2 regions of the Janibacter sp. RAF52 genome follow, and region 1 is predicted to be linked to the other one. Evidence: riboswitches for the same ligand, from Rfam matches in the RefSeq annotation. Region 1 holds a riboswitch; the other holds the start of a gene.
The links. A riboswitch is a leader RNA that binds a small molecule or an ion and turns the genes downstream of it on or off. The one in region 1 is predicted to bind FMN.
Positions count from the first base shown of each region.

Region 2: it holds a riboswitch for FMN, as region 1 does, so the genes downstream of both, pnuC (nicotinamide riboside transporter PnuC) here and ribD (bifunctional diaminohydroxyphosphoribosylaminopyrimidine deaminase/5-amino-6-(5-phosphoribosylamino)uracil reductase RibD) in region 1, are expected to answer to the same signal.

Region 1 covers NZ_JBFRDY010000008.1:25,547-33,249, reverse strand. Annotated here, with positions in the region: gene AB4Y78_RS11530 (RNA polymerase sigma factor) at 1-122, shown strand, start outside; gene AB4Y78_RS11525 (hypothetical protein) at 115-903, shown strand; gene ribH (6,7-dimethyl-8-ribityllumazine synthase) at 1,024-1,494, opposite strand; gene AB4Y78_RS11515 (bifunctional 3,4-dihydroxy-2-butanone-4-phosphate synthase/GTP cyclohydrolase II) at 1,491-2,738, opposite strand; gene AB4Y78_RS11510 (riboflavin synthase) at 2,735-3,346, opposite strand; gene ribD (bifunctional diaminohydroxyphosphoribosylaminopyrimidine deaminase/5-amino-6-(5-phosphoribosylamino)uracil reductase RibD) at 3,346-4,425, opposite strand; FMN riboswitch at 4,571-4,700, opposite strand; gene AB4Y78_RS11500 (lysozyme) at 4,792-5,610, opposite strand; gene sucD (succinate--CoA ligase subunit alpha) at 5,789-6,679, opposite strand; gene sucC (ADP-forming succinate--CoA ligase subunit beta) at 6,698-7,703, opposite strand, start outside.
Region 2 covers NZ_JBFRDY010000003.1:370,660-378,362, forward strand. Annotated here, with positions in the region: gene AB4Y78_RS06280 (anthranilate synthase component I) at 1-1,044, opposite strand, end outside; gene hisI (phosphoribosyl-AMP cyclohydrolase) at 1,041-1,424, opposite strand; gene AB4Y78_RS06290 (TIGR03085 family metal-binding protein) at 1,512-2,150, shown strand; gene hisF (imidazole glycerol phosphate synthase subunit HisF) at 2,151-2,939, opposite strand; gene AB4Y78_RS06300 (hypothetical protein) at 3,022-3,588, shown strand; gene AB4Y78_RS06305 (PH domain-containing protein) at 3,575-4,009, opposite strand; gene hisG (ATP phosphoribosyltransferase) at 3,997-4,836, opposite strand; gene AB4Y78_RS06315 (phosphoribosyl-ATP diphosphatase) at 4,847-5,110, opposite strand; gene pnuC (nicotinamide riboside transporter PnuC) at 5,143-5,835, opposite strand; FMN riboswitch at 5,851-5,981, opposite strand; gene rpe (ribulose-phosphate 3-epimerase) at 6,406-7,062, opposite strand; gene AB4Y78_RS06330 (VOC family protein) at 7,084-7,467, opposite strand; gene AB4Y78_RS06335 (RsmB/NOP family class I SAM-dependent RNA methyltransferase) at 7,469-7,703, opposite strand, start outside.

The sequences.
Region 1 (7,703 bases):
TGTCCGTCGACGAGATCTCCCGACAGACCGGGTCACCACCCGGCACGATCAAGGCCCGCCTGCACCGTGGTCGGGCCCAGTTGGCCACCGCACTCGGCGACAAGGAGGAGCCCGATGAGTGACGCGCACGACGACACCCCGTGGGGCCCCGAGGACGACGCGCGCGTGCGCGGCGCCCTCATGTCGCTCATGGACGACGTGGCGGCCGAGCCGCTGCCCGAGCCCGCCTTCGTCCGGGCTCGGTCGACGGCGGGCGGAGCACCCCGCGACCTGCGCCGGCGGCGTCGCCGGTCCTTCACCGTCATCGCGGGGCTCGCGGCCTCGGCCCTCGTCGCCACCGGCGCCACCCTCCTCGTCCGCGAGGGCGTCGGCAGCACCCCGCCGGCTGCGACCTCGACGGCGACCGGGGACCCGGCCCTGCAGATGCTCGACTCCGACGAGTGGTCCGCCGCCCTCGGCCTGCCGGTCGCGAGCACCCAGGGCAGCGCCGAGCCCGACGGGCAGTGCTTCCAGACCCCGCAGTCGAACTCCTGGGACCGTCGCGTCTCGACGCTCGACGACGGCAGGGTCGTCTCCGGGCAGTGGATCGGGACGACGACCTCCGGCGCCTCGACGCCGCCCACCGAGGCGATCGATCAGGCCGTGGCCCTGTGCGAGGAGAGCTACTCGGTGACCCAGCGGGTCACCGAGGACCTGCCCGGAGGGGCGACCTTCCGCTCGTGGCACGCCCGTGGGGAGGACGGCGCGACCTACTGGTGGCTCGAGGCGACGCGGGGCAGCTCGACCTCGTACCTCACGGTGGCCGAGCTCGACGGCAAGAGCTACACGTCGGAGGAGATGCGCCAGGTCGCGCAGTCGGCGCTCGGCGACGTCGACCTGCTCGCGACGAGCAACGCCTCCTGACCGTCGGCAGGCGCGGACAGCGCCGACCCGGGAGCAGGGGGATCGACCGGGTCGGCGCTGCAGCGCAAGGCTAGCCCCGCGGTGTGTGCGCCGTCAGCACCTGCACCGACGTGGCATGCGTCACGCCCGGAGGCGGCGCAGCGTCACCGCGGTCGCCAGCGCGGCCTCGGCCGCCTCGCGCCCCTTGTCCTCCGTGGACCCCGGCAGACCGGCCCGATCGAGTGCCTGCTGGTCGTCGTCGCAGGTGAGCAGCCCGAAGCCGACCGGGGTCCCGCTGTCGAGAGCCACCCGCGAGAGCCCGTCGGTCGCAGCCCGGCAGACGTAGTCGAAGTGCGGGGTCCCGCCCCGGATGATCACCCCGAGGGCCACGACCAGGTCGTGGGTGCGGGCGAGCTGGGCCGCGACGACGGGCAGCTCGAAGCTCCCCGCGACCCGGACGACCTCCGCCTCGATGCCCGCCTCGGCGAGGGTGGTGACCGCCCCCGCGAGCAGCCCGTCCATCACCTCGGTGTGCCAGCTCGACGCGACGACGGCTGCCCGCAGCCCGTCCGCGCCCTCGATCGCCATCGTCGGTGCTCCGTGCCCGCTCATCGCGTGCTCCCTTCGTCGTGGTGGTCCGGCAGCCACGGCAGGTCGTGTCCCATCCGGTCGCGCTTGGTGCGCAGGTAGTGCAGGTTGTCGCTCGTGACGCTCGGCGGCAGCGGCACCCGCTCGACGACCTCGACCCCGAGCGCGGTGAGCGCCGCGACCTTCGCCGGGTTGTTGCTCAGCAGGCGCGCGCGCGTGATGCCCAGGTCGCGCAGGACCTGCGCGGCGTGCGTGTAGTCACGGGCGTCGACCGGCAGACCCAGGTCGGCATTGGCGTCGACGGTGTCGGCCCCCTCGTCCTGGGCGGCGTAGGCCCGCAGCTTGTCGACGAGGCCGATGCCGCGCCCTTCGTGCCCGCGGACGTAGACGACGACCCCCGCGCCGGCCTTGACGACGGCCGCCTGGGCCGCCTCGAGCTGCGGCCCGCAGTCGCACCGCAGCGATCCGAAGACGTCCCCCGTCAGGCACTCGCTGTGCACCCGCACGAGCGGGACGTCCGCGGAGACGTCGCCGTGGACGAGGGCGACGTGCTCGCTGCCGTCGACCTGGCTGCGGTAGCCGTGCGCGGTGAACTCGCCTGCGGCCGTGGGCAGTCGGGTCGAGACGACCCGGTCGACGAGGGCCTCCGAGCGGCGCCGCAGGTCGACGAGGTCGGCGATGCTCACGAGGGGCCAGCCCCGCTCGTCGGCGAGGCGGCGCAGCTGCGGCAGGCGCGACATCGAGCCGTCCTCCTCGACGACTTCGCAGATGACGCCGGCCGGGGTCCGACCGGCCAGCCGGCACAGGTCGACCGCCGCCTCTGTGTGGCCGCGCCGCACGAGGACGCCGCCGTCCCGGGCACGCAGGGGGAAGACGTGCCCCGGACGGGCGAGGTCCTCCCGCCCCGTCGCCGGGTCGGCGAGCAGGCGGGCGGTCAGCGCGCGGTCGGCGGCGCTGATGCCCGTCGTCACTCCCTCGCGGGCGTCGACCGAGACGGAGTAGGCGGTGCCCTTGGCGTCCTCGTTGATGGCCGTCATCGGGGGCAGCGCGAGCCGGTCGAGGTCACCGCCGGTCATCGCCACGCAGATGACCCCGCTGCCCAGGTGCACCGTCAGGCCCATGAGCTCGTCGGTGGCCGCGTCGGCGGCGAAGATGATGTCGCCCTCGTTTTCCCGGTCGGCGTCGTCGACGACGAGCACGGGCCGACCGTCGGCGATCGCCTCGATCGCGCTCTCGATCGGGTCGAGCAGGGTCTCGTCGTGGGTCATCGCGGGTCCTGGGTGTCGAGGGTGAGCAGGCGCTGCACGTACTTGCCGAGGACGTCGACCTCGACGTTGACCCGGTCACCGACGCCCTTGCGCCCCAGGGTGGTCAGCTGCAGCGTCGTGGGGATGAGGGCGACCTCGACGTGGTCGTCGCCGACCCGGGTCAGGGTCAGGCTCACCCCGTCGAGGCAGATCGAGCCCTTGTCCACGACGAAGGGAGCCAGCTCCGGCGCGAGGGAGAGGCGCACCTCCTCCCAGGCATCGCCCGGCCGCCGCTCGAGGATCGTCGCCGTGCCGTCGACGTGCCCCTGCACGAGGTGCCCGTCCAGACGGGCCCCGAGGACCATGGCGCGCTCGAGGTTGACCGCGTCGCCGACGACCAGATCGCCCAGGGCGGAGCGCCGCAGGCTCTCCGCCATGACGTCGAAGGTGACCTCTCCCCCCTGCGGCTCGTGGTCGGTGACGGTGAGGCACGCGCCGTTGACGGCGATCGACGCCCCGTGGGCGGCCTCGGTGGTGGTGACGGCGCCGCGCACCGTGATCCGGCTGGACTCCTCCCCCGGCGCGATGGCGACCACCTCCCCGAGCTCTTCGACGATCCCGGTGAACATCAGTGCTCCCTCCTCACGGCGGCCGTGACGGCGATGTCGTCGCCGAGCCGCGTGACGTCGGTGGTGGTGAGGCGCAGCGCCTCGGTCATGGTGGTGATGCCGGCGTCCCCGAGGACCGGCGCGCCGGCCCCGAGCAGTGCCGGCGCGAAGTGGGCGACGACCTCGTCGACGAGGTCGGCCGCGACGAAGGAGGCCGCGAGACGGGCGCCGCCCTCGAGCAGCACGGAGCGCACGCCCCGCGCGTGGAGCCCGCCGAGGAGCGCCGCGGGGTCGATGCCGCGCTCCCCCACGGGTAGAGCGAGCACGTCGACCCCCGCGTCGGTCAGTCGCGCCGTGTCGGCTCCCTCGGCGACCGCGACGAGGGTCGGGGCCGCGTCGTCGAGGACACGGGCGGTCGGCTCGATCTCGGCGCGGGTGTCGGCGACGACCCGCAGCGGCTGGGTCGCGCCCTCGACCCCGCGCACGGCCAGGTGCGGGTCGTCGGCACGCAGGGTGCCGGCCCCCACGAGGACCGCGTCACGCTCCGCGCGCAGCCGGTGCACCGCCTCGCGGGCCGTGGGCCCGGTGATCCAGCGACTCGTCCCGTCGGTGGCGGCGGTGCGCCCGTCGAGGGTGCTCGCGAGTTTCCACGTGACGTACGGACGTCCGGTCCTCACGGCGTGCAGCCAGGCCCGGTTGACGTGGGTGGCGGCCTCTCGCCCGACACCTTCGACGACCTCGATCCCGTGGTCCCGCAGCAGGTCCGCTCCCCCACCAGCAGCTGCGGTGGGGTCCGGCGCCGCGACGACCACCCGGGCGATGCCGGCGTCGAGCAGGGCTGCGGTGCACGGGCCGGTCCGGCCGGTGTGGCGGCAGGGCTCGAGGGTGACGACCGCCGTGCCCCCGCGCGCGGCCTCTCCCGCGGCGGCCAGCGCGACGACCTCGGCGTGGGGGCCGCCGGCCCGGGCGTGCCACCCTTCGCCGACCGGTGCGCCGCCGGCGTCGAGCACGACGCACCCGACGACGGGGTTGGGGGCCGTGTGTCCCAGACCGCGGGCCGCCAGGTCGACGGCACGCGCCATCGCCTGCTCGGTGGTCATCGGTCCCTGCATCTGCCTCTCCGTGGTCCGACGCGGACCACGGGGTGCAGGGAGGCACGCCAAGGGCGTGACGGCGTGCGCGAAGCACCGGGAGACCCGGTGACGTCGGCCGCGATGAGTCACCACGCGCGGCACGACCGCGCCGCCGCGTGCTGCCTCCCATCCGGACTTTCACCGTCGGTGCTGGAGTTCCACCAGCTCAACCCGGCCTCGAGAGGACGGGCTCGCGGACTGTCACCGCCGGCTCGGAATTACACCGACCCCGGAGCACGCGTACGACTGACTCGTACGACACCGAGCGTACTCGCACGCAAGCGGGGCGGCACCGTGCGTCTCGCCACACGGCACCGCCCCGCCCGTCGGTGATCAGTTCGCGGCGAAGTACCGCAGGCGCTCGAGGGTGCCGTTCCACACGTTCTGGTCGATCGGGGTGTCGCTGTACTGCCAGAAGGTGTGCGTGGGCCAACCGGTCGGCAGGGTGCCCCGCGTCGACGAGTAGCGAGCGATCCACAGCGGTGACTTCGTCGGGATCGTCGTGTCGCTGCCGACGCACTGCGTCCACCAGCTCGTCGCCGTGTAGATGACCGGGTAGCGGCCCGTGCGCGACCTGTACTGGGTGAGGAAGTCGTTGATCCAGGTGCGCATCTGCGTCTGCGTCTTGCCGTAGCAGGTGGCGCCGTAGGGGTTCCACTCCATGTCGAGGGCGCCGGGCAGGGTCTTGCCGTCGGCGCTCCAGCCGCCACCGTGGTCGACGAAGTGGTTGGCCTGGGTCGTCCCGCTCGAGCTGTCGGGCAGCGCGAAGTGGTAGGCGCCGCGGATGAAGCCCTGGGCGTAGGAGCCGGTGTACTGGTGGCCGAAGGAGGGGCTCGTGTACGTCGTGCCCTCCGTCGCCTTGACGTAGGCGAAGCGCTTGCCGGCACCCCACTGACCGGCCCAGTCGACCTGGCCCTGCCAGTTGGAGACGTCGATGCCGGGGACCCCGGCGGGCACGGCGGCCGTGACCTGGGAGCGGGTCCGGACGTCGCGCTGCCGCCAGCCCATCGCCGCCTCGCCCGGCTCGGTGATGCCGGCCGCCTCGGCCTGCGGGGTGGGCTCGGGCGTGGCGGGCGCCGCCTGGGCACCTGTCGACATGAGCAGGCCGGCGGCGGCGAGCGCACCGGCGGCCAGCATCGTGGTCCGGGACATGCGAGATCTCCTCGTGCAGGGGTGGTGGCCCCTGGGCAGGGCCTTTGGCACGCTAGGACGTCAAGATGACGAGGACCCCACGGGCGTCTCCCGACTTCGTCAGGTCTTCGTCAGGACATGGCGAAGGGGGACGACGACCCGTGGTCGTCGTCCCCCTTCACGCGTGGGATGTCCGGGACTACTTGGACAGGCCCTGCATGATCTCGCGCATGAGGTCGGCCGTCTCGGACGGCGTCTTGCCGACCTTGACGCCAGCGGCCTCGAGGGCCTCCTTCTTGGCCGCGGCCGTACCGGAGGAGCCGGAGACGATGGCGCCGGCGTGGCCCATGGTCTTGCCCTCCGGGGCGGTGAAGCCCGCGACGTAGCCGACGACCGGCTTGGTGACGTGCTCCTTGATGTAGGCCGCCGCACGCTCCTCTGCGTCGCCACCGATCTCGCCGATCATGACGATCGCGTCGGTCTCGGGGTCGGCCTCGAAGGCCTCGAGGCAGTCGATGTGCGTCGTCCCGATGATCGGGTCGCCGCCGATGCCGACACCGGTGGAGAAGCCGAACTCACGCAGCTCGTACATCATCTGGTAGGTCAGCGTGCCCGACTTGGACACGAGACCGATCCGGCCGGAACCGGCGATGTCGGCCGGGATGATGCCGGCATTGGACTTGCCGGGGCTGATGAGGCCGGGGCAGTTGGGGCCGATGATCCGCGTGGCCTTGCCGACGGAGTAGTTGTAGAACTCCGCGGTGTCCTTGACGGGGATGCCCTCGGTGATGACGACGGCGAGACCGATCTCGGCGTCGATGGCCTCGATGACGGCGGACTTGGCGAAGGCCGGCGGCACGAAGACGACGGACACGTCGGCGCCCGTCTCCTTGATCGCGTCGGCGACGGAGCCGAAGACGGGGACGGACTGGCCGTCGGGGAAGTCGACGCTCTGGCCGGCCTTCTTGGGGTTGACGCCGCCCACGACGTTGGTGCCCGAGGCGAGCATGCGCGTCGTGTGCTTCATGCCCTCCGAGCCGGTCATGCCCTGGACGATGACCTTGGAGTCAGCGGTGAGGAAGATTGCCATGTCTGTTTCAGTCGTCCTTTACTTCGCGGCCAGCTCGGCGGCCTTGCGGGCGGCGCCGTCCATGGTGGCCTCGACGGTCACGAGCGGGTGGTTGAACTCGGCGAGGATGCGACGGCCCTCGTCGACGTTGTTGCCGTCCAGGCGCACGACCAGCGGCTTGCTCGCCGAGTCGCCGAGGGTCTTCAGGGCGCCGACGATGCCGTCCGCGACCGCGTCGCACGCGGTGATGCCACCGAAGACGTTGACGAAGACGGACTTGACCTGCTCGTCGCCGAGGATGACGTCGAGGCCGTTGGCCATGACCTCGGCCGAGGCGCCACCACCGATGTCGAGGAAGTTGGCCGGCTTGGCCGCGCCACCGGTGAAGTCCTCACCGGCGTAGGCGACGACGTCGAGGGTGCTCATGACGAGTCCGGCGCCGTTGCCGATGATGCCGACGTTGCCGTCGAGCTTGACGTAGTTGAGGCCCAGGCCCTTGGCCTTGGCCTCGAGCGGGTCGGCCGCGGCCTTGTCCTCGAGCTCGGCGTGACCGGGCTGGCGGAAGTCCGCGTTGCCGTCGAGGGTCACCTTGCCGTCGAGGGCGACGATGTCGCCCTGCTCGGTCTTGACGAGCGGGTTGACCTCGACGAGCGTGGCGTCCTCGTCGCGGTAGACGACCCAGAGGGTCTTGAGGACGTCGGCGATCTTGGCCTGGTCGGCCTCGTCGAAGCCAGCAGCCTGGACGATCTCGGTGGCCTTGGCATCGTCGATGCCGACATTGGGGTCGACCGCGATGCGGGCGAGGGCCTCGGGGCGCTCGACGGCGAGCTGCTCGATGTCCATGCCGCCCTCCTTGGAGCACATGGCGAGGTAGGTCCGGTTGGCCCGGTCGAGCAGGATGGAGAAGTAGTACTCCTCGGCGATCTGGGCGCCCTGGGCGATCATGACCTGGTGGACCGTGTGGCCCTTGATGTCCATGCCCAGGATGGCCTCGGCGTGCGCCTCGGCCTCCTCCGGGGTCTTGGCGACCTTGACGCCGCCGGCC
Region 2 (7,703 bases), on a different contig from region 1:
GAGCGCGAGGTCGTGCTCGGGCGTCTTGCCACGAGGGCGCGTCCCGGCGATGGGGTGGGTGATGGCGCGCCGGCCGGTGACCTTGACGAGCGCTTCCGGCGAGGAGCCGACGACCTCGTAGACGGACCCGTCCGGGTGCGGCAGGCGCACGAAGTACATGTACGGGCTCGGGTTGCTGCGCCGCAGCGCGCGGTAGACCTCGAGGGCGTCGACCGGGCAGGGCGTCGAAAACCGCTGTGACAGCACGACCTGGAAGACCTCACCGGCGCGGATGTCCTCCTTGGCCAGCTCGACGATCTCCTCGAAGCGCTCGACCGTCACATCACTCGTGACGTCACCGCGGGCCGCCTCGGCCACCTCCGGGTCGACGGTGGCCACCGTGCTCGGCGCCGGGGCGGCCAGGCGCTCGGTCATGGCGTCGAGACGCTCGACGGCGTCCCGCCAGGCCTCCTCGACCCGCTCGTCGGTCGCGTCGTAGTTGATGGCATTGGCCACGAGCAGCAGCGTGCCGTCGCTGTGGTCGAGGACGGCGACGTCGGTCGCGAGCACCATGCCGAGCTCGGGGACGCCGAGGACGTCCGGCAGCTCGGCGCGCACCTTTTCCCAGCGCCGGACGGCGTCGTAGGTGATCGCCCCGACCATCCCGCCGGTGAGGGGCGGCAGCCCCTCGATCGGGTCGGTCGACAGGGCCTCGAGCGTCGCCCGCAGGGCGGCCGTGGGGTCTCCGTCCGTGGGGACGCCGCTCGGCGGCTCGCCGATCCAGTGCGCCTGGCCGTCCCGCTCGGTGAGCGTGGCCCGGCTCTGGGCACCGATGATCGACCACCGGGACCACACGCCGCCGTGCTCGGCGGACTCGAGCAGGAAGGTGCCGGGGGCGTCGCCGGCGAGCTTGCGGTAGACGCCCACCGGTGTCTCGCCGTCGGCGACGAGGCGCCGGACGACCGGCACGACCCGACGGTCGCGGGCCAGGACGGTGAAGGTGTCCAGCTCGGGCCACGTCCGGCCGGGCGTCAGATCGGGGACCTCGGCTCCGGGTGCCGTCATGCCCGCTCCCCCACGACCGCGCCGAGGTCACCGGCGTCGAAGCAGGTCTGGTCGCCGGTGTGGCACGCGGCGCCCACCTGGTCGACCCGCACGAGGAGGGCGTCACCGTCGCAGTCCAGGGCCACCGACTGCACGTGCTGCACGTGCCCGGAGGTGTCGCCCTTGCGCCAGTACTCCTGCCGGCTCCTCGACCAGAAGGTCACCCGTCCGCTCGTGAGCGTCCGGTGCAGGGCCTCGTCGTCCATCCAGCCGAGCATGAGCACCTCGCCGGTGTCGTGCTGCTGGACGATCGCCGCGACGAGGCCGGCGGGGTCGCGTCGCAGCCGGGTCGCGATGGGCTCGGGCAGGGGCGTGGTCGAAGGGAGGGACACGCTCGTCATTGTGCACCGCGTCGACATCGCAGCACGCGGCCGCCCGGGGTTACCCTCGAACCTCTCCCTGACGCCGACACCCACCCCGGAGGCACGATGACCCGCCACGCACTCGCCGAGCGCGCAGCCCTGTGCGACACCCTCGAGCGCGTGGGCCCCGATGCCGCGACTCTCTGCGGCACGTGGACGACGGCGCAGCTGCTGGCCCACCTCATCGTGCGCGAGGGTCGCCCCGACCAGGCGGCGGGGATCCTCGCCCCGCCCCTGGCCGGGCGGACCGAGAAGGCCATGGCGCGGCTGCTCGCCGACCACGACTACCCCACGCTCGTCGAGCGGCTGCGGCAGGGACCGCCGCGCTGGCACCCGACGAGTGTGCCGGCCGTCGACGAGAAGGCCAACCTCGTCGAGATGTTCGTCCACCACGAGGACGTCCTGCGGGCCGGTCTGGGCGCGCCCCGGCGCTCGCTCTCACCCGAGATGATCTCCGCGCTCGGTGACCGGCTCAACCTGATGGCCAAGGTCCTCTTCCGCCGCACCCGCGGTGCCGACATCGAGCTCGTCACGGCCAAGCGCCGCACCCGGGTGGGCTCCGGATCGGGGCCGCTCGTCGAGATCCACGGCCGCCCGGGCGAGATCCTGCTCTTCGGCTTCGGCCGTCAGGCAGTCGCCGAGGTCGAGCTCACCGGACCCCCGGAGGCCGTCGAGATCGTCCGGACCACCCGCTACGGCCTGTGATCAGTCCGCGCGACCCCGCCGCACCGGGTGGCCGGCGGCGTCCAGCGCGTCCTTGACCTCGCCGATCGTCACCTCACCGAAGTGGAAGATGCTCGCGGCGAGCACCGCGTCCGCTCCGGCCGCCACGGCCGGTGGCATGTGCTCGGCCGCTCCCGCTCCCCCGCTCGCGATGACCGGGACCGCCACCTCCGCCCGCACGGCGGAGATGAGCTCGAGGTCGAAGCCGGTCTTGGTCCCGTCGGCGTCCATGGAGTTGAGGAGGATCTCGCCGGCTCCGAGCTCGGCGGCCCGCGCGCACCACTCGATCGCGTCGATCCCCGTGCGCCGGCGCCCGCCGTGCGTGGTCACCTCGAAGCCCCCGACCGGTGAGCCGTCCTCACCCGTGCGGCGCCGCACGTCCGCCGACAGCACGAGCACCTGCGCGCCGAAGCGGTCGGCGACCTCGCTGATGAGCTCGGGACGGGCGATCGCCGCCGTGTTGACCCCCACCTTGTCCGCGCCGCAGCGCAGGAGCCGGTCGACGTCCTCGACCGCACGCACGCCGCCGCCGACGGTCAGGGGGATGAAGACCTCCTCGGCGGTGCGGGTCACGACGTCGTAGGTCGTCGCCCGGTCGGCGCTGCTCGCCGTGACGTCGAGGAAGGTCAGCTCGTCGGCGCCCTGCTGCCCGTACCTGCGCGCGAGCTCGACCGGGTCGCCGGCATCACGCAGGTTGGCGAAGTTGACGCCCTTGACGACCCGTCCGGCGTCGACGTCGAGGCACGGGATGACACGCACGGCGAGAGACACGCGGGGCAGCCTACCCAGCAGGGCGAAGGGAGGACCGCCGCCGGCCACGTGGTGGGCCCGGCCGGCCGCTACGCTCCGTGCGGTGTCCGCCCTTCGCCAGGTCCTCGACCATGCCGCCACCGCACCACCGTCGTGCGGCCGGGTGCACGTCGTGGCCATCGACGGCCGCAGCGGCTCGGGCAAGACCTCGCTCGGGCGCCGGGTCGCCACCGCGTGGGGCGCACCGCTGGTGTCGATGGACTCGATCTACCCCGGCTGGTCGGGGCTCGCGGCCGGCACCGACCTGCTCGTCGAGCACGTCCTCGAGCCACTCTCCCGCGGCGCCGGGCCCGTCGTCCCGACATGGGACTGGCTCGCCGACCGGCCCGGACCGGCGCTGCCCCTGACCGTAGATGACCGACTCGTCGTCGAGGGCTGCGGCGCGAGCGTGGGGGCGGCTGCCCCCTTCGCCGGGACGCGGGTGTGGCTCGACGCGCCCGCCGGGCTGCGTCGGGAGCGTGCCATCGCCCGGGATGGTGCGCTCTTCGCGGGCCACTGGGACATGTGGGCCGCCCAGGAGGAGGCCGTCTTCGGGGCCGACGGGACCTCGTCGCGGGCACACCTGGTCCTGGGCGGAGCGGACCCGTCCGACGAGGTCAGCGACCGATGAGGTCGGCCAGCCGCTGAGCCTCGTCGACGGACTGCGGCCCGTCGGAGCGTTGGATCGCCATGACGGCGACGTCGAGATCGTCACCGAGGTCGATGCGCGGCCACGGCATCCCCTGCGAGAAGCGGACCGCGGTCATGGACTCCCAGGGGACGAGCTCCCCCGGGCCGAGGTTGCGGACGTACAGACCCTCGGCGGTCGGGCGGGCGTGGATCGTCGCGAAGCGACTCATGAAGACCGCCACCGCGACCCCGATGCCCGCGCAGGTCAGCCGGTCCATGATCCCGAAGCGCTCCGGCAGGGACGCCGCCAGGGCGATGGCCCCGACGAGCGTCACGACGCCGATGACGGCCGAGACGACCCGCCCACGGCGGGGCCGGAAGGCGGCAGCGGTGGCGCGGTCGGGCGCGGTCACAGCCGGCACGCGCTGATCTCGGTGACGAGGATGGCGCGGGCACCGAGGTCGTAGAGCTCGTCCATGATCCGGTTGGTCCGCGCGCGCGGGACCATCGAGCGCACCGCGCACCACCGCTCGTCGTGCAGGGTGCTGACCGTCGGCGACTCGAGACCGGGCGTCAGCTGCACCGCCTGCTCGACGAGCTCGGCCGGGCAGTCGTAGTCGAGGAGCACGTACTCACGGGCGGTGACGACTCCGGTCAGGCGGCGGTGGAGGACGTCGATGCCCGACTCGCTGGCGTCGCTGCGGCGGATGAGCACGGCCTCGCTGCGCAGGATCGGTTCGCCGAAGACCTCTAGGCCCTGCTGCCGCAGGGTCGTCCCGGTCTCGACGACGTCGGCGATGGCATCGGCGACCCCGAGGGTGATCGCGGTCTCGACGGCGCCGTCCAGGCGCACGACGTCCGCGGTGATCCCCTGCGCCGCGAGGTGGTCACGCACGAGGCCGGCATAGGACGTGGCGACCCGACGGCCGCCGAGGTCGGCGGCTCCGCTCGCCTCGCCGGGGCGCCCGGCGAAACGGAAGGTCGAGCCACCGAAGCCCAGACCCATGACCTCGGTCGCGGTCGAGCCGGAGTCGAGCAGCAGGTCGCGGCCGGTGATGCCGGCGTCGACCTGTCCCTTGCCGACGTAGAGCGCGACGTCGCGGGGGCGCAGGTAGAAGAACTCGACGTCGTTGTCCGGGTCGGCGACGATGAGCTCCTTGCTGTCGCGGCGGACCCGGTAGCCCGCCTCGCGGAGCATCTCGACGGCAGGTTCGGACAGGGAGCCCTTGTTGGGCACGGCGATGCGCACAGCGGTCCTCTCAGAGGTGGGTGTAGACGTCGTCGACGGTGAGCCCGCCGTCGATCATGAGCACCTGCAGGTGGTAGAGCAGCTGACTGATCTCCTCGGCCAGCTCCTCCTTGCTCTCGTACTCGGCGGCCATCCACACCTCGGCGGCCTCCTCGACGATCTTCTTGCCGATCGCATGGGTCCCGGCATCGAGCTGCGCCACGGTGCCCGAGCCCGCGGGCCGCTCTGCGGCCTTGCGGGAGAGTTCGTCGAAGAGGGTCTCGAAGGTCTTCACGGGAGACCAGCCTAGTTCGCCGCAGGCCGCAGCTAGTTCGCGGGTTCAGCGTCCGGACGCTCGCTGCGCGAGGCGCGCAGCCACACGACGAAGCCGTAGAGGACGAAGGCGGCGTACACGGCGTAGAGCACCGCCGTCGGCAGGTAGCCGCTGTGCCACAGCAGGGGCACGCCGACGAGGTCGACCCCGATCCAGATGAGCCAGAACTCGTTCCAGCCGCGCGCCATGGCGTAGGTCGCGAGCAGGGAGCCCATGAAGATCCAGGCGTCCGCGACGTGGTACCAGCGCGGGGCGGGCCAACCGGCACCGAGCATCGTGAAGACCTGCTGGGCGACGGCCACGCCGAGCACCATGGTGACCACGAGCCCCGCGCGCTCGCCCCAACTGGCCCAGCGGGGGGTGATCGCGTGGGCGTCACCCGTGTGCTGCTCGCGCTTGACCTGCCGCCAGCGCCACCACCCGTAGAGCGAGGTGATGATGAAGAAGATCTGCCGGGCCGACTGCCCGAAGAGGGGCGCCTTGTCGTCGACTCCCATCGTGATGCCGATGTAGACGAAGAAGAGGATGACGTTGCCGACGATCCCGATGGGCCAGGCCCACACCTTGCGGAGCATCCCCCCGACGGCGGAAGCCAGGCCGAAGCCGATGCCGATGACCTCCATGAGGGAGAGCCGGTAGCCGGCGATGTCGACGCCGGCCGCGTAGATCCATTCGATGATGGACATGGGTGATCCGATCCGCACGCGCCGCTCTCGTCCGGACTGTCACCGTCGGCCCCGGGGTTCTTGACCGGAGTTCACCGCCTGCCGGAGCAGTCGGGTCGCGGGCTCTCACCGCCGGTGCGGATTTTCACCGCGTCACGTGGCACGTGCACGACCATTGTGCGAAGGGAGCCCACCGCTCGGCAATTCGGTGGCCGCGTGAGTCGGGCCGTGGATCTGCCGGCCGCACCTCATGCGGGTGGTCGCGGACGCGGTGCAGCTGCTGTGCGCTGCTCGACAACGAGGTCGCCGACCGGCTGGTGTACGACGAGGAGGGGTCCTCCTTCGTCCCGGGGCGCGGGTACCCGCAGGCTCACGACGTCGCGCTCGACGTGGCCACGGGCATCTGCGTCGAGATCCACGCCGTATAGCGACGAGCTCTTCGTCGAGCGCGGCCGCTGGCTATCTCGCGCCGCAGGGCTTCGGAGGCGCGGGGGGACTAGGTGGCACCGACGCTCCCAACTGCGCAGAGCCCTGCCCGTCCACCGCCGTCCGCTCCACCACCCGAGTGACGGTTGCGGGCCGGACACCAGGTCAGTGCTGGTGCCCCCGGGCGAGCTCGCGCAGCTCGTCGACGGCGGCGGCGGCCGACTCGGCGCCGTAGACGGCGGACCCCGCGACGAAGACGTCGGCACCCGCCTCGGCGCACTGCTCGATGGTCTTCGCCGAGACGCCCCCGTCGACCTGCACCCAGATGTCGCCGCCGTGCCTGCGCACGGCCTCACGCACCTGCGCGACCTTGGGCATCTGGTCGGCCATGAAGGACTGCCCGCCGAAACCCGGCTCGACGGTCATGACGAGCACCATGTCGAGCTCGGGCAGCAGTTCCTCGTAGGGCGCGAAGGGGGTCCCCGGCTTGATCGCCATCGACGCACGCGCCCCCTGGGCCCGGATGTCGCGGGCGAGCGTCACCGGGTCCGCGGCGGCCTCGATGTGGAAGGTGACGCTCTGGGCACCGGCCTCGGCGTACGGCGGGGCCCACCGGTCGGGGTCCTCGATCATCAGGTGGCAGTCGATCGGGATCGGGCTCACCTTGAGCAGCGACTCGACGATCGGCAGGCCGAGGGTGAGGTTGGGGACGAAGTGGGCGTCCATGACGTCGACGTGCGCCCAGTCGGCGTTGCCGATCGCGCCCAGCTCGGACTCGAGGTTGGCGAAGTCTGCGGACAGGATGCTCGGGGAGATCTGCACGGGGGTCCTCGTGGTGGTGGGTCAGGCCTGGTGGATGGACAGGATGTTGCCGACGCCGTCCTCGATCTGGAAGTGCAGTCCGATGACGTCCTGGGTCAGCTCTTCGCGGACGACGACGTCGCCACGGTCACGCAGCCGGTGGTACTCGCGCTCGACGTCGTCGACGGCGAGCATGAGCGCGGCGAGCCCGGCGCGCAGCTGGTGCTCGGACCAGGCCCGGGTCGCGTCGTCCTCGATCGGCTCGAGGTTGATCTGCGCACCCATCTCCCACCCGCTGCTCGGGCCGAGGATGCACAGGTCGTGCGCGGGCACGACGAGGACCTCGCGCAGCCCGAGCACCTGCGTGTAGAAGGCGTGGGCCCGCCGGACGTCGGTGACGTGGAGACCGGTGACGAGGACGCGCACGTCAGGCCCGCTTGCGCAGCATCGCGAGGAACATGCCGTCGGTGCCGTGCACGTGCGGCCACAGCTGCGCGTGCGGGCCGTCGCCGAGGCCGGTCAGCTCGGCACGCGCCGTGCCGGCGAGCAGCTCCCGGGCGTCGAGCACCTCGACGTCGTCGCGCTTCTTGAGCACGTCGCGGACGACGAAGGTCGTCTCCGACAGGTGCGGGCTGCACGTCGCGTAGGCGATGACGCCGCCG